DNA from 2 places in the Mesorhizobium salmacidum genome. Region 2 is predicted to be linked to the other one. Evidence: riboswitches for the same ligand, from Rfam matches in the RefSeq annotation. Region 2 holds a riboswitch; the other holds the start of a gene.
The links. Region 2 has a riboswitch for cobalamin ahead of O7A60_RS00805 (aromatic ring-hydroxylating oxygenase subunit alpha). Riboswitches for the same ligand answer to the same signal wherever they lie in the genome.
Positions count from the first base shown of each region.

Region 1: another riboswitch for cobalamin. It lies ahead of O7A60_RS28625 (DUF1636 family protein); the one in region 2 lies ahead of O7A60_RS00805 (aromatic ring-hydroxylating oxygenase subunit alpha).

Region 1 is NZ_JAPYKS010000035.1:12,509-17,549, forward strand. It holds gene O7A60_RS28615 (Gfo/Idh/MocA family protein) at 1-920, opposite strand, end outside; gene O7A60_RS28620 (LacI family DNA-binding transcriptional regulator) at 1,115-2,140, shown strand; cobalamin riboswitch at 2,203-2,410, shown strand; gene O7A60_RS28625 (DUF1636 family protein) at 2,537-2,914, shown strand; gene O7A60_RS28630 (ABC transporter ATP-binding protein) at 2,911-3,699, shown strand; gene O7A60_RS28635 (ABC transporter substrate-binding protein) at 3,746-4,693, shown strand; partial or broken gene O7A60_RS28640 (FecCD family ABC transporter permease) at 4,693-5,041, shown strand, end outside.
Region 2 is NZ_JAPYKS010000001.1:166,284-171,324, reverse strand. It holds gene O7A60_RS00820 (serine kinase) at 1-351, opposite strand, end outside; gene O7A60_RS00815 (PqqD family protein) at 385-744, opposite strand; gene O7A60_RS00810 (FAD-binding oxidoreductase) at 957-2,057, opposite strand; gene O7A60_RS00805 (aromatic ring-hydroxylating oxygenase subunit alpha) at 2,123-3,370, opposite strand; cobalamin riboswitch at 3,486-3,687, opposite strand; gene O7A60_RS00800 (DUF680 domain-containing protein) at 4,179-4,385, shown strand; gene O7A60_RS00795 (DUF680 domain-containing protein) at 4,458-4,661, shown strand; gene O7A60_RS00790 (DUF680 domain-containing protein) at 4,728-4,967, shown strand.

The sequences.
Region 1 (5,041 bases), on a different contig from region 2:
GTGCCGGTCTCGATGGCGCGCATGAAATCCCTGATGATACCGAGATGGCCGTCGACGCGGTCGGCGGGATCGAGCGCGGGCACCTCGATTGGCTGAATTTTCTCGAACATGCCGTCGCGGCCCGGCACCACCATTTCCGCCTTCAACCCTTCATGGCCGTCCCAGATCAGGCTGCCGCGCTCGGCGACGATGCGCCAGCTGCCCTCCCAACTGGTGCGGAAGCCGGCCGCGCACCAACTGCCCGCATAGGTGAAGATCTTGCCGCCGCCGAGATCGAAGACCGCGCTGGCCGACGAGCCCTGTCGGTACCAGGAATTGGCCGGTTCCCATTCCTGGCAATGGACGCCGGCCGGCTCGCCATTGACCATGTAACGGGCGGCGTCGAATGTGTGGATCGCCATGTCGAGCAGCAGCACATGGGCCATCTCCTCGCGAAAACCGCCGAAATGTGGCGCGACGAAAAAGTCGGCGTGGATGCTGGTCGGCTTGCCGATGGCGCCGGAGTCCAGAAATCTCCGGATGCGCCTGACATTGGCGACATAGCGGCGGTTCTGGACGACGGCATGGATGCGCCCGGCCTGGCGGGCGGCCTCGACGATGGCGCGGGCATTCTCCGGGCTATCGGCGAGCGGCTTTTCCGTCAGCAGATGGCAATGATGGGCAAAGGCGGAAAACGCAACGTCGCGCCGGGCGGCGGGAACCACCACATCGAAGACCGCTTGCGGTCGGGTCTGTTCGAGCACAGCGTCGAGACTGGTGCCGATGACGGCACCACCAAGGTCGTATTCGCGAGCCCTGGCCTTCGCCCTGTCGGCATCGAGATCGACAAGGCCGACAATGGCGAGCCCGTCGATTTGCCGCGCGGCATCGAGCCAGGCCTTGCTCATCGCTCCGCAGCCGACCAGAACGGCGTCGATCATCCAGCGCTCCTCCTCTCGGCCCCTCCAGGCCGATCGTCCCGGCGTTCACGACGTGACCGTAAACGTTTTTCCGTAAACGTTTACGAGAACACACCCGAAGGCGTAGAATGTCAATCGGCCGCCCATGAAAATCGTCGTTGCGCCTTGGCCCGGGCGGCCACCGGTGCTAGCCAAGCAAGGGGGAGAACAGTCACTTGGCGTCCAGCATTCACGACCTTGCCCGTCACCTGAACATTTCGATCGGCACGGTGTCGCGCGCCCTCAATGGCCGCGCCGACGTCAATGCCGACACACGCCAGCGCGTTCTCGAGGCGGCCAGGGCTCTCAACTATTCGCCAAACCAGTCCGGCCGCAGTCTCAGGCAAGGCGCTACCCACTCGATTGCCTTCATGCTGCAGCCGCATCCGGGCGACCAGGAATACGGCGAGCCTTTCTTCATTCCGTTCCTGACTGGATTGCAGGGCCGGCTCGCCGAAAGCGGGCTGGATCTCATCGTGGTGATGGGCGCGCCGGGCGACTATCAGCAGGAGCGCCTGCGGCGTGTCGTCGAGACGCGCCGTGCCGACGCGGTGGTGCTGGCCTGGACGCGGCGCGAGGACGAGCGCATCGACTATCTGACCCAGGCCGGCTTCCCCTTCGCCACGCTCGGCCGCAGCCGCTCCGGCGACAAGGCCTACCCCTCGCTCGATCTTGATTTCGAAAAAGCAGGCGCCGACGCGGTCGATCGGCTGGTGGCGCGTGGCCATCGCCGGATCGCCGCCATTCGCCCATCGCTCGATCTGAATTTCGGCTATCTGTTCCTCGACGGCTACCGCAAGGCCTTGCGCCGGCATGGCATCGCCGTCGATCCCGGCCTGATTGCCGACGGCTTCATCAACGAGGCCGGTGGCTACGAAGTGACACCGCAGGTGATGCGGCGCAAGGACCCGCCGACCGCCATCATCTTCAACAATGACGCAATGGCGCTTGGCGGCTGCAAGGCGCTGGCCGAGATGGGCATCAAGCCGGGTCACGACATGGCGGTGACCGTCATCGTCGATACGCCGCTCTGCCGCTATTTCTCGCCAGCGTTGACTGCTTTCCGCCCGGCGCTGCAGCCCATGGGACGGCGGCTCGCCGAAATGCTGCTGGCGTCGCTGCCGGCTTTTGCGGGGGCCGCCGGGCCAGAGACCATCAGGGAGGTCTGGCCGCTGGAACTGATCGCCCGCGACAGCGATTGACCATTGGTTGGTTCTGTTATAACAAAACAAACGACTACCTTGCCTCGCCGCCGCGCGCGGCCTAGGCTGCGACTCGTGATGGTCCCCGAGCCGAAAGGCGAGGGGTGAAAAGGGAACGCGGTGAGATCCGATTTTGGGTCGAGGCCGCGGCTGCCCCCGCAACTGTAAGCGGCGAGCAAGATCCGGAACGCCACTGGCCGGCAAGGCTGGGAAGGCAGGATTGCGCAGAGACCCGTGAGCCAGGAGACCTGCCATCACTGAGTTGACCGGACGGGGTGTGCCGAGAGGAAACGTGGACATCGGTCTTGTCGGCCGGTCGACCAACATCCTTCCGTCGCCAGTTTTGAAAGTGACGGGAAGTTGGACGGCGCAATCGATCGTATTCACCCTGGGCCCATGCACCAGATCATCGTGTGCACCCTTTGCCGCGACGTGCCGACCGGCGTCAGGTCGGGCGAAGGTTTGTGCACCGAGTTGCGCTCCCGCCTCTCGGCCCAGCCTGACGTGGCGCTTGGTTTCACGGTCGAGAGCGTGGCTTGCATGGCGGGTTGCGCGCGTCCCCTGGCGGTGGCTTTCCAGGCGCCTGGCAAGGCCGCCTATCTCTTCCGGTCGGTCGATGCGCAGGCCGACGCTGCCGATCTCGTGCGGTTTGCCAGGCTTTACGCCTCGCTTCCCGACGGCTGGTGCAATTCCGGACAACGGCCGCCGCGCCTGGCCGGCAAGACGCTGGCTCGCATCCCGAGACCCGGCAAGCTGGTGGATGGCAATCGGTGACAGCGCCGCTTCTCGATGCGCGCGACTTGGGCGCGATGGCGAATGGCCGGCATCTGGTCCATGCGGTCAGCCTGTCGGTGACGTCAGGCGACCGCCTCGCCATCATTGGCCCCAACGGCGCCGGCAAGACCACGCTGCTGCGCATGTTGTCCGGCATGCTCAGGCCAAGCTCGGGGGAGGTGAAGCTTGGCGGGCGACGCCTGGACAGGATTTCACCCGCCGAGCGGGCCCTGCATATAGCCGTCGTGGGCCAGACAGACCAGCCGGACCCACGGCTGGCGGTGATCGATTATGTCGAGCTTGGCCGCGTCCCGCATGCCGGCCTGAGGCGCCGCGACGAGGAACGCGACATTGTCGTGGATGCGCTGCGGCGGACCGGCCTGTTGCCGCTGCTCGGCCGGACTATCGGCTCGCTGTCTGGTGGCGAACGCCAACGCGCCCAGCTTGCACGCGCCATCGCGCAGAAGCCCAAAATCCTGTTCCTCGACGAGCCGACCAACCACCTCGATCCGCGCGCCCGCGCGGAACTGCTCGAACTGGTGGCCGGCTTCGGCATGACCGTGATCGCGGTGCTGCACGATCTGACGCTGGTGGCACCCTTCGCCACCAAAGTGGCGGTGATGAACGAGGCCCGGCTGCATGCGCTGGCGCCGCCGCACGAGGCGCTGACGCAACAGCTTATCCGCGAGATTTTCGGCATCGACGTGTTTCGCCTGCGCCATCCCACCGAGGACCGCGAACTGACGGTGTTCGAGCTTCCGAACCGCGCCGCACCGCCGTCCTGATCAAATCCATCCTTATCCGACACGGTTCAACCAAGGAGCAAAGTCCGTGAAACGCCTCGCCCTGTCCCTCGTCTTCTCGCTGCTGGCCTCGACGGCCTTTGCCTTCCCCGTGACCGTCGACAGCTGCGGCAAGCCGCTGACCTTCGACGCGCCGCCAAAGCGCGCCGTCATCCATGATCTCAACATGGCCGAGATGGTCTTCGCGCTGAAGCTGCAGCCGTCCATTGTCGGCCTGACCGGTATCACCGGATGGTATAAAGTCGGCCCCGACTTCAAGGCAGAGCAGGGTTCCATTCCCGAACTGGCACCGAAATATCCGACGCTGGAGAATCTCCTCGCCGTCGAGCCCGAGTTCTTCTTCGCCGGCTGGTACTACGGCATGAAGCCTGGCGGCGACGTGACCCCCGACACGCTCGCTCCGCACGGCATCAAGACGCTGGTGCTGACCGAAAGCTGCGTCCATCTCGACAGGAGCCGCCCGGACGCCTCCATGGACCTGCTCTATGGCGACATCGAAAAGCTGGGCAAGATCTTCGGCAAGGAAGCAGAAGCGGAGAAGCTCGTCTCCGGCTGGAAGGCGCAACTCGCCGATATCATCGCCAGGGTCGGCAGCGCCAAGGGAACACGCGTGTTCCTTTACGATTCCGGCGAGGACAAGCCGTTTACCGCGGGAAAGTTTGCCATCCCCAGCGCCATGATATCGGCGGCCGGCGGCGACAACATCATGGCCGACATGGACACGAGCTGGGGTAACACGGACTGGGAGACGGTGGCGGCGCGCAATCCGCAATTCCTCATCCTGCTCGATTATCAGGACGGCGGCGGTTACAGGAAGCTGCTCGATTTCCTGAAGGCGCACCCGGTGATGAAAGAGACGGACGCGGTCAGGAACGAGCGCTTCGTGGCGCTTCGTTACGCCGAGCTGACGCCAGGACCGGCGAACATCGACGCCATCGGCAAGATCGCCAGGGCGATGCATCCGGAAGCGTTCTGATGGCTCTCGCCCGGGAGCACAAATCCGGCGCGCTTTCAGGGCACAAGGGCTTCATGCTGGCCATGACGGCGGGCGCGGTGGCGCTCGTCGCGCTGGCGCTGCTGTCGATCGCCTACGGCTCGACGCTGATACCTCTAGCCGATGTCGTCGCCGCACTGGGCCGTTCCATCGGGCTGGATGAACCTCAGATATCGGGTCCGGTCGGCAGGATCGTCGTCGACCTGCGGCTGCCGCGCACGATCCTGGCGATCTGTGTCGGCGGCGGGCTGGGCATCGTCGGCGCGCTTTTGCAGACGGTGACCCGCAACGACCTTGCCGACCCCTTCCTGTTCGGCCTGTCGTCGGGAG
Region 2 (5,041 bases):
GAAATCCAGGTCGTGGAAATAGTGGCCGCGCAGCCCGGCTTCGGCGAGCCGTTTGGCAAAACCGTGCTCGGTGAAATGCGCATCGCCCCATCGCGCCGGCTCCGGGATGCCGTCGATGCCGGGATGAGCGATGAAGATGCGGCACATGGACAGTTCCGGCTGATCATGACCGGCCTCGACAAATGCATGGCTTAGTGCATCGGCAAGCACGCCGTGGCCGAGATGCGCGGTCAGTTCCAGCCGGGGCAGGCGAACCTTTCGTGTGGTCGGATAGCGCGGGGCCACGCCTTCAGCGGCGGCGATGAGATACCGGGCGTAGTCGGGCAAGGTTTCGAGCGTGACGCGCGGCATCAAGCGCCTTCCATCACGGCCGCGGCCGGCCCGTCAGGAAGCCTGCTTGACCGCCGGCCAGCCAAGAGGTTCCTCGACCTCATGGATGGGATCGACGACGATCAGATCGGCGAGGTCGTCGTGAATGCTCACATTGAGCGGTTCGTTCGTGGCGGCGAGCTCGGCTGGCAATTCGCCTGGCAGTGGCTGCGCCGTCGCTTCCGAACGGACCAGCAAACCCAGTTCGAGCAATTGCGATATGAAGTGTTCGAGTTCGGCCTGGCCTATTGTCGAGCCGGCCGCGGCCAGCCCGATCAGAGCCTGGGCGTCCGCTCCGGACGAAAGCGCTTGCCACACCTTGCTGCCGGAATCCGAGAAGCCGAAATATTTGCCATTGGCAAGGTTGAGCACCACGGCTTCGCCATCGAAGGATTCGAAAACGATATCCCGGCTCGCAACCGCATAGGCATGGGATCATGCATCATTGTTGCCCCGCTCTGCATTTCCTGCCCGCCAGCAGGACCGCTTCCACCGACAACGGCTGTAAACTTTCGGGTCTTCCTTGGCAAGGTAACCATCGCCGGCAAGGCGCGGACCATTCCCGGATCAGTCGAAGGCCGGGCCGATCAAGCCTCGATTTCCAGTGCCGACAGTGGCTTTGAACAGCAGGCCAGGATGAAGCCATCATCGATCTCGTGATCGAGGATGCCGCCATTGTGGCTCATCTCGACGCTGCCGGAGACTTTCTTCACCTTGCAAGTTCCGCACAGGCCGAATTCGCAGGCCGCCGGTATCCGCACGCCCGAAGCACGCGCCGTCTGCAGCACGGTCTGGCCGGCGACACAGTCGGCGTCGACGTCCGAAAGCGCGAAGCGGATCGGCGTTGCGGCTTCGACGGGGACAGCCACACCGTCCTGCGCCGGCGCCGCGAATAGCGCCGGGATTTCCTCAACGGTCGGCGCGGCAAAGCTCTCCTGATGGTACTTTGCCATGTCGAAGCCGGCGGCTTCGAGCATGCCGCGCACGGCGCGCATGAAGGGGTCGGGGCCGCAGCAGAAGATTTCGCGTTCGCGGAAATCGGGCGCCAGCAGCGGCAGCCGGATGGCGTCGATGCGGCCCATATGGCCATACCAGCCCTCGCGGCTCGACCGTTCCTCGATCATGAAGCCGAGCGACAGGCCCGGCATGTGGCCGCCGAGCAGCTCCAGCTCCTTGCGGAAGATGATCTCTTCCGGGCGCCGCGCGCAGTTGACGAAGCCGACATCGGTCCATGGCGCGCAGTCGTTCAGCCAGCGCAGCATCGACATCATCGGCGTCACGCCGGATCCGGCCGAGATGAACAGATATTTCGCCGCCGGATGGCTGTGCAGTGAAAAGTCGCCGCCTGGTCCATAGGCCTTGACGTGCGAGCCGGGCGCCAGGTGATCGAACATCCAGCGTGTGCCGATGCTGCCCACCTGCGCCTTCACCGTCACCGCGATCGAGAATGGCCGCGACGGTGACGATGACAGCGTATAGGTGCGCATCAGCGGCCCGTCCGGTGTCGGCAATTCCAGCGTCACGAATTGGCCCGGCTTGTAGCGGAACCAGGTCTGGTTGTCGGACCGGAAGGTGAAGGTCTTCACGTCGGGCGCCTCGTCGGTGACGCCGGTCACTTCCAGCACCTGCAGCCTGTCGTTCCAGGGCGCCATCTGGTCGAGATGGCGATAGAGGCCGAGATCCGTCATCGCATTCATCCTCTTGTCCCTTTTGTTCCGCGCATGTCCAAAACCGCCGTCTCTAGCGATATGCCTTAGGCAACGCTGCGCAGGGCCGGCCGGCCGCCTTCGGCAAGCCGTGGCCCGATGAAGGATGCGTACCACTCGACGAACTGGATCACGCCGCCCTCATGCAGCTCCGAATAGGGGCCTGGCTCGTAGGCCGGCGACAGGATGCCGAAGGCGTTTTCCTCGACGATGCGGCGATCCTGGTCGTTGGTCTCGGTCCAGACATGGGTGAGTTCTGCGAGATCGTAATCGACGCCCTCGACCGCATCCTTATGCACCAGCCATTTGGTGGTCACCGCCGTTTCCGTGGCGCTGATCGGCAGCACCCGGAAGGTGACGGCGTGGTCGCCCAGGATGTGGTTCCAGGTCGTCGGATAGTGGTAAAGCAGCAACGAACCGATGCGGTCGGTTGAAACGCTGTCGGAAAGATTCCTCTCGACCGCGCGCTTTCCCGTCATCGTGTAGCTGACGGCATCGCGCAGCAGCGGCGCGCGGGTGGCGCGATACTGGCCGGCCGGATCGATGCGGAACTTGCTCGGCAGGCCGGCCGCTTCGCATTTCGCCCAGTGCGCCAGCATCTCCGGATCGCTGTCGGCGCCTTGCACGCCGGTCACCGTCGGTGCTTCCGGGAAGGTCTTGCAGAGTTCGGGATGGTTGCCGGCGCAATGATAGCATTCGCGGTTGTTTTCCCAGACCAGCTTCCAGTTGCCCTTCTCGATGATGGTGCTCTCGAAAGCGACTTTTGCCTCACGCAGCCGGTGCGGCAAAAGGTAAGGCTCGATCATCGCCCGCATCGGCGCGAAATCGGCGGGCTCGCTGGCCAGACAGATGAAGATGTAACCGCCAACGCTTTCGCAGGCGACGGGCTTCAGGCCGTACTGGCTCTTGTCGAACCCATCGACCATCTGGCGGGCGAACAGCAGCCGGCCGTCGAGCTCGTAGGTCCATTGGTGATAGGGACAGACCAGTTTGGTGGCCGTGCCCTTGTCACTGTTGCAGACGCGGCTGCCGCGATGGCGGCAGGAATTGTGGAAGGCGTTGATCTTGCCCTGCTGATCGCGCACCAGCACGACCGGATAATCGCCGATCTGCACGGTGATGAAGCTGCCCGGCTTGGGCAATTCGCAATCATGGCCGATGAACAGCCAGTCGCGATACCAGATCAACTCCATGTCCAGCTTGAAGTAGTCCGGGTCGGTGTAAAAAGGCTGTTCCAGCGAAAAGCCTTGTCTGCGGCTGTTCAATAGCCTCAGCATGTCGTTGCGCGCGTCCATGTCCTGTCCTTAGTTTCAAGGACTGAACTGGTGGTGATTGAGGAAGGACTGGGCGCAGATCGGCGAAAAGCCGGACAGACACCATCCGCCTCTTGACCGCCCACCGCGATCAGTCGAGTTCTAGCGATCTCGGGCTGGTTTCCGGGCTCTGGAGTTGTCCTTGCGGACCATCGCGACACCTTCCCAGGCTTTAGCCCAGTGGTCTCCCGTTGCGACTTGAACTCCACCACCGTTGCGGGGGCAGCGCCGGAATCTGACCGGCTTCCCAATTCTCCGCTCCGTCCTCACGCAGCGGCACCTGAGATGCCTGATCTAATCACGACAGGCTTTGCGACATCGGCACGAAAGCGACATCGCATCCATGCGGCGCGACACGCACGTTGGATCGTCATGACAGGCTTGTAGCAGTTGGAATCGCCTTCTGTCGCCAAGCCGCGCCGGCACCGCCTTTGCTCCCTGCAGGGAGCAACTAGGTTAACAGTTTCAAAAAGTGACTATTAGCGGAGTCTAAAATCGAACCGAACGGTTCGTTTCTGTTGACGGTGCGTGCAAGAGCTGTGAACGCCGAGCCTCCGACACAGTTGGTGATCGAAGTGCTGTTTTAAGTTAACCAATTGATATCACAAGATAAAATAAGAGATGCGGAAGGCGCTGGTACAATTTCAAGTGGTGGAGTCATGGTCCACGCTGAACAACTTCGTGATTGGAAACGGCAAGGGTGCTCTCCCACATCGGGGCTGTCCGAACGACGCGATTTAATCCCAAGACACGCCGCTAGACGGACGGAAAAATACTGGAGTACCAAAAAATGAAAAAGATCATTCTCACTGCCGCCGCCCTTCTGGCTGTTTCCGGCAGCGCCTTCGCTGGTAGCGACAATTACGGTTCGAACGGCGCCAACCAGCCTGCTGCCGCGGTGGACAGTTCGTACACCGCTTCCACCTCCACCAAGACGTCGGAGCCTGTTGCTCAGACGCCTGCTCAGGGCAGCGATCGCAACCTCTTCGGCCGCTAACGGCCTGTCCCCACGGATTGGCGGGCTTGCCCGCCGATCCGGCGGAATTCAAGAAATTCAGGAGTACCTAAAATGAACAAGATCCTTATTGCCGCCGCCGCCGTTCTGGCCATTTCCGGCAGCGCTTTTGCCAGCGACAACTATGGCTCCAACGGTGCCAACCAGCCTGCCGCCGCGGTGGACAACTCGTACACCGCGTCGGTCGACAAGTCGGCTCCTGCCAGCCAGGAGCCCGTCCAGCACGGCGCCGATCGCAACCTGTTCGGCAACAACTAACATCTCTTCAAGCAAGGACGGCGCGCTCAGCCCGCCCCTTGAATTCGAAAAAATCGGAGTACCAAAATGAAAAAGATTGTTCTTACCGCCGCCGCTCTTCTGATTGCCGCTGGTAGCGCCTATGCCGGCAACGACAACGTTGGCGACACCGACATCAACAAGCTGGCGACCGTCAACGTCGACACCTCGCATACGGGCTCGACCCGCAAGAGCGCATCGCCCGTCTACAAGCTGCTCAATTCGTCGGGCGACGTACAGAAGTCCGCCCCTCAGGGCGCAGACCGCAACCTCTTCGGCAACAACTAACCAGCCGTGGTGATATACAAAAGAGAGCGGCGGGCTTACCCGCCGCTCTCTTTTTGCATTGTCGAGACAGCTTG